DNA from 4 places in the Gordonia sp. NPDC003424 genome. Region 1 is predicted to be linked to each of the others. Evidence: predicted binding sites of a transcription regulator. Region 1 holds the regulator's gene; each other region holds the start of a gene.
The links. Region 1 encodes LexA, which represses DNA repair genes until DNA is damaged. Its sites were predicted from a motif close to CGAACANNTGTTCG; they were not measured.
Positions count from the first base shown of each region.

Region 1 (4,631 bases):
CTCGATCGGCCCGACGAACCCACGGTCGAGGAGCAGACCACGCTTTATCGGGAGGTGCTCGACGCCTTCCCGGGCCAGAAGGTGGTGATCCGGACCCTGGACGCCGGGTCGGACAAGCCGCTGAAGTTCGTCACGAACCTCGACGAGGCGAACCCGTCACTCGGCGTGCGCGGCAACCGGATTGCCATCGAACATCCCGAGATCCGTGCCCATCAGCTCGACGCCATCGCCGCCGCCGCCGAAGCGAGCGGGAACGCGGCGTGGGTCATGGCCCCGATGATCGCATCGGCCGCCGAGGCCGCCGAGTTCGCCGGTGAGGTACGCCGACGCGGACTGGTCGCGGGCGTGATGGTGGAGGTTCCCGCCGCGGCCGTCCTGGCGTCGGCGATCCTGGCCGAGGTGGATTTCGTGTCGATCGGCACCAACGACCTCACGCAGTACACGATGGCCGCCGACCGGATGTCCCCGGAACTGGCCGGTTTGACCGACCCCTGGCAACCGGCCGCACTGCACCTGATCCACAGCGTCGGGCAAGCCGGGGAGGCGACCGGCAAGACGGTCGGTGTGTGTGGTGAGGCGGCCGCGGACCCACTGCTCGCGTGCGTGTTGGTGGGCCTGGGCGTCACCTCGCTCTCGTCGGCGCCGGCGGCCGCGGCAGCGGTCGGTGCGCGGTTGGCCGGCGTGACCCTGGCGCAGTGTCGCGCCGCCGCCGAAGCGGTGCTGGCGACCGCGGACCCGGTGGCCGCACGAGCCGCGGCCACTGCCGCGCTCGACGGCTGAGCGGTGCCGGTCAGACGCGCCGCATGACGGTGACGACCTTGCCGAGGATGGCGGCGTCGTCACCGGGGATCGGTTCGAACAGCGCGTTGTGCGGCATCAGCCAGATGTGACCATTGCGCCGCTTGAACGTCTTCACGGTGGCCTCGCCGTCGATCATCGCCGCGACGATGTCGCCGTTGTCGGCGACGTTCTGCTGACGCACCACGACCCAGTCGCCGTCGCAGATCGCGGCGTCGATCATGGATTCACCCACGACCTTCAGCAGGAAGAGGGACCCCTCACCGACGAGTTCGCGGGGTAGCGGGAACACGTCCTCGACGGCCTCTTCGGCGAGGATCGGTCCGCCTGCCGCGATCCGGCCGAGCACCGGCACGAACGCGGGGGTCGGTAGCGAGGTGTCGTCGCCGGCCGCGGAGCCGCCGGGCGGATTGGTGGGATCGCCGTCGGAGATGTTCACCGCCCGGGGCCGGTTGTGGTCGCGCTTGAGGAGGCCCTTGCGCTCCAGCGTGCGCAACTGATGGGCCACCGACGACGTCGAGGTCAGCCCGACGGCGTCCCCGATCTCCCGGATGCTCGGTGGGTATCCGCGTTCGCGGACCGACTGGCGGATGTATTCGAGCACGCCGCGCTGGCGCGCGGTCAGGGATGCCTCGGCGGCGTGCGGGTCGGTGGCGGTGTCGGTGGCGGTGTCGGGGGTGTCCGGCCCGCCGGCCTTCTCGCTCATCGGTGGGTCCTCCTGTCGGTTGGGTGACTCGAGCACCGAAAAATGCTGGTCGTCTGGGTCCTTCAGCGCCGACAGTAGCCCAATCCTCGGACATGTTCAAACATGTGTTCGAGGTGTTTTGCAACTTCGCGCGACTTTGTCGGTGGCCCGTGCTAGAAATCGAACATACGTTTCATCGAACACGTGATCGATGGCAGCGCGACCCGCAAGCACCGACCGCAGAAGGACAGACACCATGGCCACCGCGACTCTCACCCGCACACCCCTCACCCACACACCCCGCTCGGACGTCCCCGAACCCGACACCTCCGTCCGGCCGGGTACGCGGTCCGCGCGCGCCGACCGTGCCGTCACCGACCTCACCCGCCCCGCCGACCGGCGGCAGGCCGATCGCCGACCGCCGGTGGCCCGGCCGTCGGTGGCCCGGCCGTCGCGCGCGCGGGTGCGGGGGACGCGCTGCGCGACACCAGCCGGCGGCCGCACCACCGGCACGAGCAGCGTCTACCTGCGCCGACGGCTGGCCGCCGCGGCGCTCCTGGTGGGCGTGGGTCTCGCCGTCCTCGTCTGGGTCATCGCGATCATCGGCTCCGACTACGCGGCGTCGGTCACACCCGAGCCGATCGGCACCGAGGTCGTGCACGTGCGTCAGGGCGACTCGCTGACCTCCATCGCCGAGCGCGTCGCGCCCGACGTACCGGCGCAGGCGGTGATCGACGCCATCGTCGAGCGCAACGATCTGTCCGGCGCCGGGCTGCATGTGGGTCAGGCGCTGGTCGCACCCGCCTATCGCTGAGGACATGACCGGTATCCTCGGTGGCATGCGCTGCCCGTTTTGCAAGAACGAAGACACCAAGGTCATCGACTCGCGTGTCGCCGACGAGGGGCAGGCCATCCGTCGCCGCCGGGCGTGTGCCCGATGCGGACGCCGATTCTCCACCGTCGAGAGCGCGGTGCTGGCGGTGGTCAAGCGCAACGGTGTCACCGAACCCTTCAGCCGCGAGAAGGTGATGCGCGGCGTGCGTCGCGCATGCCAGGGCCGCCACGTCGACGAGGATGCACTCGCCAAGCTCGCCCAGCAGGTCGAAGACGCGGTCCGCTCGTCCGGTTCCGCCGAAATCCCCAGTAACGAGGTGGGGCTGGCGATTCTCGGTCCGCTGCGCGACCTCGACGAGGTGGCCTATCTGCGCTTCGCATCGGTGTACCGGTCGTTCGAGTCGCTCGAGGACTTCCAGCGCGAGATCGACGATCTGCGCGGGGTGTCGCCGGACCCGAACGCCTCAGCGGAACCCGTCCAGAGCACGTAGCGCCCGCTTCTCCGAGATCGGATACGCGGTGCCGAGCCGCTGGGCGAACAGGCTCACCCGAAGCTCTTCGGTGGTCCAGTGCGCGAACTCGTTGAACGCCTCCCGGCGAGCGGTCGGCAGTTGATTCAGTCGCTGATTCCAGTGCGCGACAACCCGATCCACGGCGTTGACGCCGTCGCGATCGCGGCCGGCCGCGGCCGGCAGATCGCCCAGACGCTGGGTTGCCGCCCGGAGATAGCGGGGTAGATGCTGCAGATGCCGGCGCGGCGTGGCCGCCACGAATCCGTCGAACACCAGGTTCCCCAGCTGATCGGCGACATCGTCGGCCGCGAGGTGCCCGGTGAGCCGCTCGACCTCGCGGCGCACCGCGGGCAGTTCGCGCAATACAGCGGTGGCCATCGCGAAGTACTCCGGCGCCGCGGCACTCACCGTCGGCCGCACCGACTCACGCAACCGGTCGAACTGCGCTGCCGTGCGGATGCCGGTGAGGTCGCGGTCGGCGACCATATCCCGGATGGCCCGGCGGGTGCAGTCGGCGACGAGATCGTCTATCCGCGAATACGGACTCTGGCTCAACGCGAGTCGTGCGGCCGGGTCGAGGCCCGTTGCGACCTTCTTGGACAGGGCGGGGATGGCCCGGTCGAGGAGGACGACGACGGCCTCGGACATCCGCCGGTCGCGGTCGGCCTCGGTGTTGACCTCGGTCACCGACACGCCTGCCGTCCCGCCGTCCGCGCCGGTGACCACCTCGAGCGCCGGATAGCGGGTCAGTGTCTGCCCGGCCACCGTAGAGGTGACCGTCTGGGCGAGGTCACCGATGCCGTCGGCCGTCCACGTCGTGTACACCGGACGCGCAGGTGTGTCGTCGTCCTCGTCGGAGAAGCGCTTCTTCAACTCGGCGAGCGACTTGCCGCCGGCCACGACGATGCCGCGCCGGTTGGCCACGGCGAAGTTCATGGTGAGATGACCCGGCAGTCTCTCGGCGTCGAAGTCGTTGGGGCTCAGGCTCATCCCGGTGATCGTCGACAGTTCCCGGGCCAGCCCGGTGATCAGCGGTTCGGCGCGCGGGGTGAGGCGGGTCAGCGCGAGGTCGGCGAAGGACTGCGCCGGTGCCATCGACTTGCGCAGTGCCTTCGGCAGCGTCTTGATCAGTTCGGTGGCGAGCTCCGACCGCAAACCGGGGACGAGCCAGTCGAATCCGGCGGGCCGCACGTGATCGAGGAGCGGGCGCGGGATGACGACGGTGACGCCGTCCTCCGGGTCACCGGGCTCGAACCGGTATCGCAGTTCGAACCGGGTCTCGCCCTGCTGCCAGGCGCCCGGGAAGTCGGTGTCGGCGACCGCGACGTCGGCGGCCACGTCCTCCGGCCGCAGATCGAGTAGGTCGGGGGTGGCGCGCCGCGCCTTCTTCCACCAGGTGTCGAAATGCCGCGCCGACACCACCTCGGCGGGGATGCGCGCATCGTAGAAGTCGAACAGTTGCTGTTCGCTGATCACCACGTCGCGGCGACGGGCACGGTGCTCGACGTCCGCGGCCGCCTCGAGCAGATCCCGATTGTGTTCGAAGAACGCATGATTCGTGCGCCAGTCACCCTCCACCAGGGCGTGGCGGAGGAACATCTCGCGCGCCGTGACGGGGTCGATCGAACCGAACGGAACCCGGCGCTGCGCGACGAGGGTGACGCCGTAGAGCGTGACCCGTTCGTAGGCCATCGCCGATCCGCGCTTGGACGACCAGTGGGGTTCGCTGTAGTTGCGGCGGGCGAGGTCGCCGGCCAGCTTCTCGGCCCACAGTGGGTCGACCCCGGCGACCGTGTGTGCGA
Region 1 is NZ_JBSFQJ010000019.1:101,577-106,207, reverse strand. It holds gene ACWDTI_RS22465 (phosphoenolpyruvate--protein phosphotransferase) at 1-780, shown strand, start outside; gene lexA (transcriptional repressor LexA) at 791-1,504, opposite strand; gene ACWDTI_RS22455 (LysM peptidoglycan-binding domain-containing protein) at 1,740-2,297, shown strand; gene nrdR (transcriptional regulator NrdR) at 2,323-2,808, shown strand; gene hrpA (ATP-dependent RNA helicase HrpA) at 2,782-4,631, opposite strand, start outside.

Region 2 (4,631 bases), on a different contig from region 1:
TTGGGGTTCCGCCGTCTGGGTTTCGGTTGCGGCCAAAGGGGTTTCGGTTTCCGCTGGCGGAGTCTGGGTTGCCGCCGCAGGTATTTCGCTTACCGCTTCCCGTATTTCGTTTGCCGCCGAGTCTGTTTCGGCCGCAGTCGGCAGAGTGGGACGCGCCTGCTCGGTTGGCCGCGGAGTTGGGGCAGCCTGCGGAGTTAAGGGGGGTTGGGGTTCCGGGGCGGTTGGCCTGTCGTGGGTACCCTCGGAGTCGGCAGCCTTGCGTTGCGAGGGTCGGACGTATTTCGGTGGCGGCTCGCTGCTCGTCGGCGGAGCCACACGCGGAGCCGCAATCGATGACCCAGCCGATCCCGACGCGGCAGCGGCCGAACCAGGGGTGACAGGAGCTGCGGAATCGGAAGACGTTGGGCGCGTCGGCATTCCACTCGGCGCCGAGATCCCGGACTCAAGGCGCTCGAGGCGCTGCAAGAACGCGCCGTCATCGCTCGAGGCTCCGGGCAGCAACATGCGTGCGCACATGACCTCGAGCAGCAGTCGCGGCGAGGTCGTGCCGCGCATCTCGCCGAGCGCGGTGTGCACGGTCTCAGCGAATCGGGTCAGCGACGCCGGACCAAGTGTCTCGATCTGCGCCTGCATCCGCTGTAGCTGATCACCGGGCGCCTCCACCAAACCGCGGTCGGCCGCATCCGGAACCGCTTGCAGCAGAATCAGATCTCGCAGTCGTTCGAGGAGGTCGACGGCAAAACGTCGAGGGTCGTGGCCGGCGTCGACGACCTTCTCGACAGTCCCGAACAACGCCGCACCGTCGGCCGCGGCCAGGGCGTCGATCGCCTCGTCGATGAGCGCGATGTCGGTGACACCCAGCAACGCCAATGCGCGGTCGTAGGTGACACCCTCCTCGGACGCGCCCGCCAACAGTTGGTCGAGGATGCTCAACGAGTCTCGCGGCGATCCACCGCCGGCTCGGATGACCAGCGGGTACACCTCGGGCGCCACCGTGACCTGCTCTTGCTCACAGATCCGTTCGAGAAGCCCACGCATCACCGGCGGGGCCAGCAGCCGGAACGGATAGTGATGCGTCCGAGAACGGATGGTGGGCAACACCTTTTCCGGTTCGGTCGTCGCGAACACGAAGATCAGGTGCTCCGGCGGCTCCTCGACGATCTTGAGCAGCGCGTTGAAGCCGGCGTTGGTGACCATGTGCGCCTCGTCGACGATGAACACGCGATAGCGCGATTCCGAGGGGGCGTAGAACGCTCGATCACGGAGTTCACGCGTGTCGTCGACGCCACCGTGGCTGGCCGCGTCGAGCTCGATCACGTCGAGATTGCCCGCCCCACCCGGCCCGAGTGCCGTACAGGAATCACATGTGCCGCACGGCGTCGACGTCGGCCCGTGCACACAATTCAGCGATCGCGCCAAGATGCGTGCCGACGAGGTCTTACCGCAGCCGCGCGGCCCGGAGAACAGGTACGCGTGATTGATTCGGCCGGAGTCGAGGGCTCGGCTCAGAGGGTCGGTGACGTGCTCCTGACCGACGACCTCGGCGAAGGTTGCCGGACGATAGGTGCGATACAGAGCCACGCGTCGAGAGTACCGGCGATCACCGACATCGCGATCTGCTCCCCCACAGGCGGGCACGGCGACCGAATTCGCCCTTGTTTGGCCGCGCTTCATCCGGTAGACTTTCGAACATCAGTTCGAGTGACTTGGGGAGGGGGCTCGATGACCAGCGACACCGCAACTGGCGACTCGGAGATTGTCGGGCTCTACCGCGAACTCGACGACCTGCTCGATCGGATCGCCGCCGTCGACACCACCCCGGCCTCCTCCGACGAGATCGTGGCGGTCGCCGAAACCCATGAACGCTCCGCGCGGCGGATGAGCTTCTTCGGGCTGCAGCGGCTGCTGGAGTGTTCGGACCGCAACATCGTCGCCGAGGAAGGCTACCGCTCCCTCAGCGATTTCATGGTGGACCGGTTGCGGATCACCGACCCCGGCCGACGTCGCAAGCAGATCGCCGCGCTGCTGTCGTTGCACGCGCTGTCGGGGGAGTTGCTTGATCCGCAGTGCCCGACGCTGGCCGAGGCCTTCGCGGAGGGCGCGATCGGTGTCGATCACGCGGTCACGGTGATCACCGTGCTCGACAAACTCCCCGCCACGCTCGACGCCGAGCAGCGGTCGGCGGCCGAGGAGTTGATGGCCGACTACGCGCGGGTGCACAGCCCGAAAGAGTTGACCACCCTGGGTGCGCGGCTGCTGGCCCATCTCGATCCCGACGGCGCGCTGACCGACGAGAAGGATCGGGCGCGGCGACGCAGCCTGCACCTGTCCAAGCAGGACGCCCAACTCATGAGCACCCTGGAAGGACAACTGGATCCGGTCACCCGGGCGCTGTTGGATGTGGTGCTCGACGCGTGGGCAGCGCCTGGCATGAACAACCCCCAGGACGAACTGTCACCGCGGGGCAGCAAAGACGACGCCGACCTCGACGTGCTCAAGCAGGCGGCCGAGCGGGACCTCCGCACGCCGGGGCAACGTAACCACGACGCCCTGCATGCCCTGCTCCAGGCGGTCGCCGACGGCGGGCTGTTGGGCAAGAGTCACCGCGGGCTGCCGCCACATCTGATCATCACGATCTCCGAGACCGAACTGCGCGAACGTGCCGGGGTGGCGTCCACCGCGGGTGGGGCTCTCCTGCCGATCGCCGACGTGATCGAGTTGGCGGCCGAAGCCCACCAGCATCTCGCCGTGTTTGCCGACCACACCGCCCAACCGTTGTACCTGGGACGGGCCAACCGGTTCGCCAGCCAGGCCCAACGGATGATGCTGCTCGCGCGCGACGGCGCCACCTGCACCTGCCCGGGTTGCAGTCAGCCGTTCACCCGCACCGAGGCGCATCACGCCGAACGGGACTGGGCCGAGGGTGGGCTCACCGACGTCCAGGATCTGGCTGCCGCGTGCCCGACCCACAACCGGATGGTCGGCGACAAACCCGGCCAGTGGTCGACCCACATCATCGCCGACGGACCCGATGCCGGGCGGCCCGCCTGGACCCGCAATGGCCGACGTGGGAAGGGTCGAGCACGGGTCCGGGTGGATCGCACCCGGGAGGTGGCCGAAGCCTTCGCCCGCCACCTGCGCCGGGGTGACCAGCCGCGGCCACCCCAGAATCGTTCGGGCGCAACCCAACCCAAAACCCCGACCGGACCGCCCGGCCACCCCGAGGAACGCCGACGAGTCGGCCGGCTGATCGCCGCCGGATGGGCCGTCAACGTCGTCAACCTCAGCTGACCCTTCGAGACGCTCGCTCGCTGCGCTCGCGGGCTCCTCAGGGACCGGGGTGACGTTGGCCTGCTGCGCTCTCGGCGCCGAGAAGACGGATCGCAAGGCGACTGGCTTCTCGCAGCCCGGCGAGCGAGTAGCAATCGCGCCACATCCAGGGCGCAGCAGACGTCAGGAGTCGCCCACCAGCAGGAACATCCACGAATCGGTCAGCGTATCGAGACAGACCTCGCGGGGCGTGATCCAGCCGGTGCGAAACCATCGCTGCGACATGTATTCGAGCTGACCGAAGGCCAGCACGCAGCGCACGCGGCGGTCGGCCTTACGGAACCGGCCGGCCTTCGTCAGGCCCGCCTGCATGGACGAGACCGTGTCGTCGAACCACTTCTCGATGGTCTGGTCGACATCGGTCTCGATGGATGCCGCCTGATACGCGACCACCATGTACGGCCGGATGATCTCCCACTGCGTGAACTTGCGGTCGAGCCATGCCCGGATGAGTTCACGCGAGCCGCTCTCGACCACCTTTTGCAGCGGCGGGTCGTCGGCATCGGTGAGGATGTCGTCCACGCTCCGCACGAGTTCGGACATCACGTCGGCCTTCGACGGAAAGTGGAGGTAGAAGGTTGCACGCGTGGTGCCCGCGGCAGTGGCGATGTCGTCGATGGTGGTCGCCGCGTAGCCCTTTTCCTCGAATTTCTTGAGGGCGGTGTCCAGCAGGAGCTGGCGCGTCTGCTGTTTCTGGAGCTCCCGGAGCGTTGCCATGACGTCAGAGTAACGGGAGAAACCCAGGCTACGCCGAGTACTTCTACAATTCTAGTCGTATTTTCACTTGACAGTATGTAAGTTCAGATCCTATGTTGTTGCTCGCATCACAGTCACCCCCGACCGTGATCTGCACTTCGATCCCCGAAGGAACCTCATGAGCAACGATCCGACTCTCTCGACCGACCCATCCCGGTCGTCCCCGCCGCGCGACGAAGCACCCGCCACCAGCCGGCGCGCGACGGCCACGCTTGTCGCCGCATCGCTATCGGTGATGGTGGCGCAGATCATCAATGCCCTGCCGGGCGCGCTCAATGGCACCTTCCAGCAGGAATTCGGCGCAGTCGGCTCGCAGCTGACCTGGATCGCGGCGGCGTTCATGATCCCGGTCGTCGTCTTCGAGCTGACCTTCGGCGTGCTCGGTGACCGCTACGGCCACCGCAAGCTGGTCGTCGGTGGCTCGCTGTTGCTGGTGATGGGCTCGCTGGTGGCGACCCTGGCACCGACCGTGCAGTGGATGTGGGTGGCGTCTGCGATCAACGGGCTCGCGGCCGGCGCCATCTTCCCCGCGTCGCTGGCACTCG
Region 2 is NZ_JBSFQJ010000007.1:143,547-148,177, forward strand. It holds gene ACWDTI_RS12735 (DNA polymerase III subunit gamma and tau) at 1-1,581, opposite strand, end outside; gene ACWDTI_RS12740 (DUF222 domain-containing protein) at 1,723-3,291, shown strand; gene ACWDTI_RS12745 (TetR/AcrR family transcriptional regulator) at 3,454-4,047, opposite strand; gene ACWDTI_RS12750 (MFS transporter) at 4,205-4,631, shown strand, end outside.
Region 2: ACWDTI_RS12740 (DUF222 domain-containing protein) is a predicted target of LexA. The motif match lies at 1,687-1,700, and genes of this name have one in related genera.

Region 3 (4,631 bases), on a different contig from region 1:
GACAGCCTGACCTTGGCGCCCGACGAAGGCATCACCGACATGATTCGCGCCAGGTATGTCACCGGGGCACGTCTGGCGGTGCAACGCGGCGATCTCGCTCGCGCGGCCGATCTGCTCGACGAGGCGGCGGACGTCGCCGACCGCATCGAAACACGAAGGCTCCGTGCCTTTGTGGAGGTCGAGATGATCGCCCTGGGGGTCCCGACCCGACGGACGTTGCACCCCCGCGTCGATTACGCCCATCGCGCACAACCGGCCAACGGATTCGCGGAGATCATCGCCCAGGCCGAGGAGGAAGCCGCCATCCGGCTGCTGCTCCGCGACCCCGGCGGTGTCGAGCTCGCCTGTCACTGGGCGCGGGAATGGGTGGACTACCTGGCCGGCAGCCATCGTCGTCGCGCCGTGTTGCAGGCGCGGCGGTTGCTCGCCCTGTGTCTGGCGACGGCGGGACGGACAGATGAAGCGCAGGACCAAATGGCCATGGTGCTGTCCATCTGCGACGAGGCCGGCATGGTCCGGTTCACGGCCGACGGCGGGAAGGGCGTGGCCTCCATCGCGACCGCGGCGCGATCCATTGGTGGCGGCCACTTTTGAGCGCCTGAGCCGCAATTCTTTGCGGTGCAACGCGTTACGGATTCCGTTCCTCGGCGAGGCGTGAATCGAGCCCTCCGAATCCTGGTCTGCGAGCGTGAGCCGGGCCCACAAAGGTCCCACTCTGAACCGAATGAAACCCTTGCCATAAAGTCCACCATCGGTTAGACTTCGAACATCAGTTCGAGAGGATGGGGGTGATGCTCGATGGCTGACTACTCCGGCGGGGACGCGACGATCGTGTCGCTCTACCGCGAACTTGAGGATGTGCTGGACAAGATCGCCGCGGCCGATACCACTCCCGCCTCTGACGGCGAGGTCGTGGCGGTCGCCGAAGCCCATGAACGTTCTGCGCGACGGGTGAGTTTCCTTGGGCTGCAGCGGGTCCTGGACTGCTCGGACCGCAACGTGGTCGCCGAGCACGGCTACCGCTCCCTCAGTGACTTCATGGTGGACCGGCTGCGGATCACCGACCCCGGCCGGCGCCGTAAGCAGATGGCCGCCCTGCTGTCGTTGCACGCACTGTCCGGGGAGAAGCTCGACCCGCAGTGTCCGACCCTGGCCGAGGCGTACGCCGAGGGCGCGATCGGTGTCGATCACGCGGTCACGGTGATCACCGTGCTCGACAAGCTCCCCGCCACACTCGATGCCGAGCAGCGGGCGGCGGCCGAGGAGTTGATGGCCGACTACGCGCGGGTGCACACGCCGAAAGAGTTGACCACTCTCGGTGCCCGGCTGCTGGCCCACCTGGACCCCGACGGTGCCCTTTCCGACGAGAAGGATCGGGCGCGGCGGCGCAGCCTGCACCTGTCCAAGCAGGACGCGCAACTGATGAGCACCCTCGAAGGGCAACTCGACCCGGTCACCCGTGCCCTGTTGGATGTGGTGCTCGATGCGTGGGCGGCGCCTGGGATGAACCACCCCGACGACGACGCATCACCCAAGGGCAGTAAGGACGATGCCGATCCCGAGGCCCTCAAGCAGGCCGCCGAGCGGGATCTCCGCACGCCGGGCCAACGCAACCACGACGCGCTGCACGCCCTGCTGCAGACGGTCGCCGACGGTGGGCTACTCGGGAAGAGTCACCGTGGGCTGCCGCCACATCTGATCATCACCATCAGCGAAACCGAGCTCCGCGAACGCGCCGGGGTGGCCACCACCGCCGGTGGGGCTGTCCTGCCGATTGGCGACGTGATCGAACTGGCCGCCGAAGCCCACCAGCACCTCGCCGTCTTCGCCGACCACACCGCTCAACCGTTGTATCTGGGGCGGGCCAACCGGTTCGCCAGCCAGGCGCAACGGATGATGCTGCTCGCGCGCGACGGCGCCACCTGTACCTGCCCGGGCTGCTCCCAGCCGTTCACCCGCACCGAGGCGCATCACGCCGAACAGGATTGGAAAGACGGCGGGTACACCGACGTCCAGGATCTGGCCGCGGCGTGCCCGACCCACAATCGGATGGTCGGCGACAAGCCCGGTCAGTGGTCGACCCACATCATCAAGACCGGGCCTGATGCCGGACGGCCCGCCTGGACGCGCAACGGCCTCCGCGGGAAGGGGCGGGCGCGGGTCCGAGTGGATCGCACCCGAGAGGTGGCCGAGGCGTTCGCCCGCCACCTGCGCCGGGGTGACCAGCCGCGGCCACCCCAGAATCGTTCGGGCGCAACCCAACCCAAAACCCCGACCGGACCGCCCGGCCACCCCGAGGAACGTCGGCGAGTCGGCCGGCTGATCGCGTCGGGGTGGGCGGTGAACGTCGTCGAGCTGGGGTGACCCTTCGACACGCTCGCCCGGCCAGCGCCTCGTGGGCTCCTCAGGAGCGAAAGAAGACGCTCGCGGGGTCGTGAGCAAGCGAGCCTGCGGGCGTGTGAGAAGCGCGCTGCGCTCGCGGGCTTCTCAGGGTCGGGGTTGACGCTTGCTCGCTGCGCCGGCGCCTCGAGACCGAAACGGACCTACCCGCCACCACACCATCGACGACAGGGTCAGAATCGCCGAGATTCGGTGGCGGGTAGGTTATTCCCCCCGCGCTATTTCAGTTGTAGTGCGGATTGTTGAACACCGGGATCTCGATGTTGATCGGCATCCGCAATTCCGACATGTAGAACAGGACGAACTGACGAAGGAACTCGTCGATGAGCCAGTACGCCTCCCTCGGCATACCCACGTTCAGTAGCCCTTCTCGAATGGCAACGTAAGGGCCCCAAGCGGTTTCGAGGAGGGGGCTCCAGACCGGCTCGCGCGGGATGTTCAGCCAGTCGGCCGCCCGGTCGCCGAGAACGAATCGGGTCAACGCGCCGAGCACCGGGCGTGACAGCAGGCTCAGATCCAGGTTTCGGCCGAGGTCGAGCAGCATGTCGGCGAGCTTGATGCCCTCGGGAGTCGGAGCCAGGATCGGGTCGAGCACCTGCCTGGCCTGCGAGTCGGCGGTGTGCCAGGAGTTCGGGATGTACTCGTCCTTGACGCCCAGCATGTGTGCGGTGATCTGCCAGGAGTGCAGGAATCCCTCGGACTCGTCGGCGGCGATCGGCACGTTCCATTTCTTGAAGTTGCGCATGACGCTGGTAGGCAGGCTGTGCCAGGTCACCATGATGTCGGCCTGGCTGATGGGGGTCTTCTCGGTCGCAACGTGTTCCCACCACGGCGACTGGGGGAGGAGGTGGCGTACAGCGGCGTGGGCGAGACGAGTCTTGACACAGGTGATGACCATCTCGCCGTCGGGCTGATACGCGTTGAGCGACCCGATGTCGTAACCGAGCTTCGCGGTCTTGGTGATGCGGTCCTTGAGGTCCCAGCCGCCCTTGGAGTAGTAGACCGCGCGGGCTTCGCGGGGGATGATCGTGCTCATCATGCCGCTGGCGAATCCGTACAGCACGCCGAGGTAGGTGCCGCGTTTCTGATTGAACTTCACCGCGGTCGCGAGCTTGCCCTGGTCGGTCCACTTCGGCAGTTGCCGGGCGTGCTCGAGGAAGTCGTGAAGTTCCTTCGGGAGGCCCGCCGGCAACGGTTGACCGTTCTTGGTCCATGAACGCAGGATGCGATTGACCTCGGGAATCTGACCGCGGTCGAGCAACTTCGCGATGACGGGGTCGGCCTCGTCGTCCCAGACCTGCTTCGGATCCGTGCCGCGTCCTGCCCCCGGTACCGACCCACTGGGTTTCCATGTCCAGGGTGCGGCCTGTGCGGGTGAGCCCACCGCCAACGCCGCACCGGCCGCCCCCATTGCCCCCCCGGCCTTGAGAATCGTGCGCCTGTTCAGATCTTCCATTGATCTCGTGTCCTTGTCCCCGACTGCCCTGTGACAGCTCTGTGTTGAATTATGTTGGGCTGCAGTGCGAGTGGTCTCGCCTCTGGCGGACGTCACGCTGCATGCGCTCACTCGGACGACCCCCGGACCTCCGACCGTACGAATCTGAGTGCATGATTATCTGAATACGAGCGCATTCAGATAGTGCGAGTATGCTCTCGCTCCGATGTGGTGTCAATCACTTCCTTCGAACCGGCTTCCCGCCCAGATCTGTCCGGATCTGTCAGACTGGGCGGCATCATGGCGAGCTCCAGCCGCCCCTACAACGGGGTCGACACCGACGAGCGAGTGGCTCAGCGGCGCGAGCGACTCCTCCAGGTCGGCCTGGACATCCTCGGTGACCCACTGGGTGACGACGACCTGACGCTGCGCACCATCTGCCGGCGTGCGCAGCTTGCCCAGCGCTACTTCTACGAGAGCTTCGCCGACAAGGACGAGTTCGCCGCCGCGGTCTACGACTGGACGCTGACCAAGGTCGTCATCTCCGTACAGAAGGCCTTGGCGGAAGCCACCTTCGCCGACGGCGCGCGGGTGGGGCTCACGCGGCTGATCGAGACTGTTGCCGAAGATCGTCGTATCGGCGAGTTGCTGTTCAGCCCGCATCAAGTCAATACGGTGGTGCTGGCCAAGCGCTTCGAGTCGACCGGGCTGTTCGTCCAACTGTTCAGCAAACAGGTACGCCACGAGTTTCGTCTCGACGACGCCGGTCGCGCGCCCCTGATCTCCCACTTCCTGG
Region 3 is NZ_JBSFQJ010000001.1:571,866-576,496, reverse strand. It holds gene ACWDTI_RS02580 (protein kinase domain-containing protein) at 1-594, shown strand, start outside; gene ACWDTI_RS02575 (DUF222 domain-containing protein) at 799-2,364, shown strand; gene ACWDTI_RS02570 (oxygenase MpaB family protein) at 2,624-3,856, opposite strand; gene ACWDTI_RS02565 (TetR/AcrR family transcriptional regulator) at 4,136-4,631, shown strand, end outside.
Region 3: ACWDTI_RS02575 (DUF222 domain-containing protein) is a predicted target of LexA. The motif match lies at 764-777, and genes of this name have one in related genera.

Region 4 (4,631 bases), on a different contig from region 1:
GACCCTCTACGCGGCGACCTCACCCGACGCGACCAACGGCACGTTCTACGGTCCGACGGAACTCTTCGGCATGCGTGGGGCGCCCGGCGTTTCCGGTTACCACAAGCGGGCCGACGACGTCGCGATCCGCGGCGGGTTGTGGACCGCATCGGAGAAACTCAGCGGCATCCCGTTCGAGGTCTGAAACCTTCCGACGACCTACGCGACGTCGAAGGTGATCGAGTTCGACGCGCCCGAGATGAGGTCCGTGACGCTGATCGCATAGGAGCCGGGTGTGCGCAGCATGTACGACTTGACCGATGTGCAGTCCTCGGTCTTGAAGACCTGCGCCTTGGCCGGGATCTTCGGTCCGCTGATACGGACCTCGATCTTGCATTCGTTGCCGTCGACCACCGGTCCGGAGTCGATAGTCGAGTTCCAGCGCACGCCGAGCTGGGAGTTCTTCGGATAGGTGTTCGTGCTGGTCGGCTGCGCATTGGGTGCGTAGACCCAGGTGTTGATCGACTTCACCCCGTTGGGTGCGTCGGCGCGACCGAGCTTGCCGTAGTGCTTCGGCTTGTCACTCGACGACCCGAGCGCCGCACTGCCCGAATCGAGCAGGTCCGAGCTACCCGAATCGGCGCTGCCCGAACTCCCGAACAGGTCACCGAGCGGGCCGGCGGACGCGGGTGCGGCGACAGCGGCGATGGCCGCCGCGCTCAATAGGACAGCAGCAATGGACGTGCGTTTCATGATTCTCTTTCGTCCTCGACCCCGGGGCTTTGATAACGATTTGATTAAAGCATGGGCCGCGCTGTCGGCCCGAATCACCAAACGCCGAGCGGGCGGAACTGCACGCTGATCCGCGCCCCGACGCCGAGGGTCTTGGGTACCGCGTGCTCCCAGGTGCGTTGACAGCTGCCACCCATCACGAGGAGGTCGCCGGGGCCCACGACGAAACGCAGCGACGGTCCGCCGCCGCGTGGCCGCAGTAGAAGTGGTCGTGGAGACCCGAGCGAGGCGATCGCGACCATCGTGTCCTCGGTGTTCCCGCGCCCGATCCGGTCCCCGTGCCAGGCGACGCTGTCGGCGCCGTCGCGGTAGAGACACAGACCGGCGGTGGCGAACCCGCCCGGCAACTCGTCGCGATAGTGGGCGCTCAGCCGATCACGGGCGGTGGCCAGCGCTTGATCGGGGAAGTCGCACGCCTGGTGATAGATGGCGACGAGTCGCGGCACATCGACGACTCGGTCGTACATCTGCCGGCGCTCGGCCCGCCACGCGACGTCGGTACGGAGTCGGTCGAACAGGGTTTGTGACCCCCGGATCCAGCCCGGCAGGAGGTCGACCCAGGCACCGTCGGAGAGTTCCCGGCGGACCATCTCGTCGAGCGGCCCGATCGTGACGGTGTCCGACTGGTCGAACAGGGACGACTGGATGCCTGCGGACATGACACCAAGCGTACCTCAGAATACGAACAAATGTTCGATAGTGCATACCCGACCAACGGCATCGCGCGAGTTGCGTCACGGTGACCTTGGAGTTCGTGGCGCCCGGACGAGGATTCTGTTATCAAGTAACAAATGGTAGTCACTAACACTTTCTGCGGAGGGTAGATCGCGATGGCGTCGTTTCTGTTTCGAGTGGGAAGGTTCTCCTTCCGCCACAAGTGGTGGGTCATCGCCGTCTGGCTGATCGCCGCGCTGACCGTCGGTGGGCTGGTGGGTGCGCTCAGCCCGAAGTTCGCGAAGGATTTCAGCCTCCCGGGCACCGACTCCGGTATCGCGACCGAGCAGGTCCAGGAGCACTTCCCGGACGTGATGAAGCAGCAGGAGCGGGCGTCGACCAGCGTGCTGGTGGCCGCCGACGACGGTCTCGCCGCACACTCCGCCCAGATCGATGCACTGGTCGAGGACCTCCAGAAGCTGCCCGACGTGAACGATGCCACGACGATCGCCAACCCGGTGGCCGTGGCGCAGGCACGGCCGGCGATGTCGGCTGCGGTGCTCGGTGACGGTGGGCAGGTGGGTCTCATCCAGGTCCGGCAGAACACCGAGATCACGGATCTGACCGTCGACCAGAAAGAGCAGCTCACCGACATTCTCGCCAAGCATCGGGGCGGGGGTCTGCAGGTCGAGGCGACCGGCTCGCTGATGCAAGTCAGGGAGGCCGGTGGCACGGCCGAACTGATCGGCTTCGCGGTCGCGTTCGTGGTGATGATCGTGGCCTTCGGTGCCCTGATCGCGGCCTTCATTCCGCTCATCACCGGAATCGTGGGCGTGATGTTGACCATCATGCTGTTGACCCTGTCGGCGGAATTCCTCAGCATCAACGAAACCGCCACTGGGATCGTCACGATGCTCGGCATCGCCGTGTCGATCGACTACGCGCTGTTCATCGTGTCCCGCTATCGCACCGAAGCCAAGCGAGGCGGCGCCGCCGCCGACGCGGCCGGACGTGCGGTCGGCACTGCCGGTTCGGCCGTCGTGTTCGCCGGTCTGACCGTCGTCATCGCGGTGGTCGCGCTGATGGTGATCGGCATCCCCCTCATCACGCAGATGGGGATGGGTGCCGCGGTGGCGGTCGTGATGGCAGTGCTTGCCGCGCTCACCCTGATACCGGCGCTGCTCGGCGCGGTCGGACGCTTCGCCTTCCGCCCGCGTATCCCGTGGATCAAGCACGCGGAGGAATCCGACACCGCCGACACAGTGGGCGTGAAGGTCGGGCGGACGGTGGTGAAGCGACCGTTGCCGTTCATCATCGGCGGGCTGTTGGTGCTCGTGCTGGCAGCCATTCCCGTGTCGAAGCTCGAACTGGGGATGTCGATGACCGGCGACGACGAGGCGCCGGCCCAGTCGCTGCTGCAGCGAGGCTTCGGCGAGGGTATCAACGGCCCCCTGCTGGTCGTGCTGCACACCGAGAACGGCGATGTCACCGCGGCCGCGGATGCGACCGTGTCGCACATCAAGACGCTTGACGATGTTGCCAACGCCGACACCCTGAACTGGATCGGTAACGGGAAGGCGCAGCCGAACACCGATGCCGACACCGCGCTCATCTCGGTCACCCCGACCAGCGCGCCGTCGGCCCCCGCGACCCACGAGCTGATGGAGCAGATCCGCGGCTTCGCGCCGATCGCACAGCGGTCGGGTGTCGAACTGCACGTCGGCGGTCAGACGGCGATCATGTCGGATCTGTCGGCGAAACTGGACAAGGCCCTCATCCCGTACCTGGTGGTGGTCGTCGGTCTGGCGTTCCTGATCATGATCGCGGTGTTCCGGTCGATCTGGGTGCCGCTGATAGGCACGGTGGGCTTCATCTTCTCGGTGCTCGCGACCTTCGGCATGACCGTGCTGATCTTCCAGGAGGGCGCGCTCGGCCTGATCGACAACACCCAGCCGATCCTGTCGTTCCTGCCGATCTTCCTGATCGGCGTCGTGTTCGGTCTGGCGATGGACTATCAGGTCTTTCTGGTGACCCGCATGCGCGAGGAGTACATCCACGGCATGTCGGCAACAGACGCCATCATCGCCGGCTATCGACACGGTGCGCGGGTGGTGACATCGGCGGCGATCATCATGATCAGTGTGTTCGCGGCGTTCATGCTGTCGCCGGACACCACCTCCAAGATGCTCGGTTTCGCACTCGCGATCGCGGTCTTCTTCGACGCCTTCATCATCCGCATGATGGTGGTGCCGGGCATCATCGCATTGCTCGGAGATCGTGCCTGGGGCCTGCCGAAGTGGTTGGATCGACTGGTGCCGGACTTCGACATCGAAGGCAGCGCGGTCCGCGACCGGGGTCTGGCGCCGTCCGCAGCCGACGGCGGCACGCGCGAGCAGGTGAGTGCCGGCCGTTGACTCACCGGCCGAGCCGGCTTGCCATAGCCGAGAAGGGTTGAGCGCCATGGCGACACCGACGACGTCCCGGACTACGGATCAGGGGCGCCGGATCGGTTTGCGCGAGCGGAACAAGATCCGCACGCGCTCCACGATCCGCGAGGCGGCCATGGCGCTCTTCGCCGACCAGGGCTACACCCACACCACTGTCGAACAGATCGCACGGGCGGCCGAGGTCTCGCACACGACATTCTTCCGTTACTTCACATCCAAGGAACAGGTCGTCCTCGACGACGGACTCGACGACGAGCGGACAGAGATCTTTGCGGCGATCCCGCCGGGCCTGGGTCGCTTCGATCTGCTGCGCCGACTGGTTTCCGACGTGATCGGGCTCGTCGTCGACGATCCGTGGGCGAGTAGTCCGGAACGGTTGCGGCTCATCATGAACGAGCCGGCGCTACGCGTCGCGCATCAGGTCGAGGCGGACGCGGCGATCTCCGAGATGAGCGGTTTCATCGCGGAATACCTCGGACTGGACCCCGCCAGTCCGCGCCTGCGGGTCTTCATGGCGGCGGCCGGCGGCGTGATGTTCCACCTGGCCGCGCAGGCGGTCGACGGCGACGCGGACGAGGAGTTGCTCGACACGCTGCTCGACGCCTTCGACCTCCTGGAGCAAGGGCTGCCACTCTGACGCCACCGCGCCGTGTCGTCGGTCAGTAGTCGTAGAAGCCCTTGCCGGTCTTCTTGCCGAGGTAGCCCGCCTCGACCATGCGCTGCAGCAGCGGCGGCGGCGCGAGGTGCGGCTCGCGGAAC
Region 4 is NZ_JBSFQJ010000012.1:10,093-14,723, reverse strand. It holds gene ACWDTI_RS17575 (oxidoreductase) at 1-184, shown strand, start outside; gene ACWDTI_RS17570 (hypothetical protein) at 199-732, opposite strand; gene ACWDTI_RS17565 (alpha-ketoglutarate-dependent dioxygenase AlkB) at 807-1,430, opposite strand; gene ACWDTI_RS17560 (MMPL family transporter) at 1,602-3,839, shown strand; gene ACWDTI_RS17555 (TetR family transcriptional regulator) at 3,886-4,509, shown strand; gene ACWDTI_RS17550 (3-hydroxybutyryl-CoA dehydrogenase) at 4,532-4,631, opposite strand, start outside.
Region 4: ACWDTI_RS17565 (alpha-ketoglutarate-dependent dioxygenase AlkB) is a predicted target of LexA. The motif match lies at 1,454-1,467, and genes of this name have one in related genera.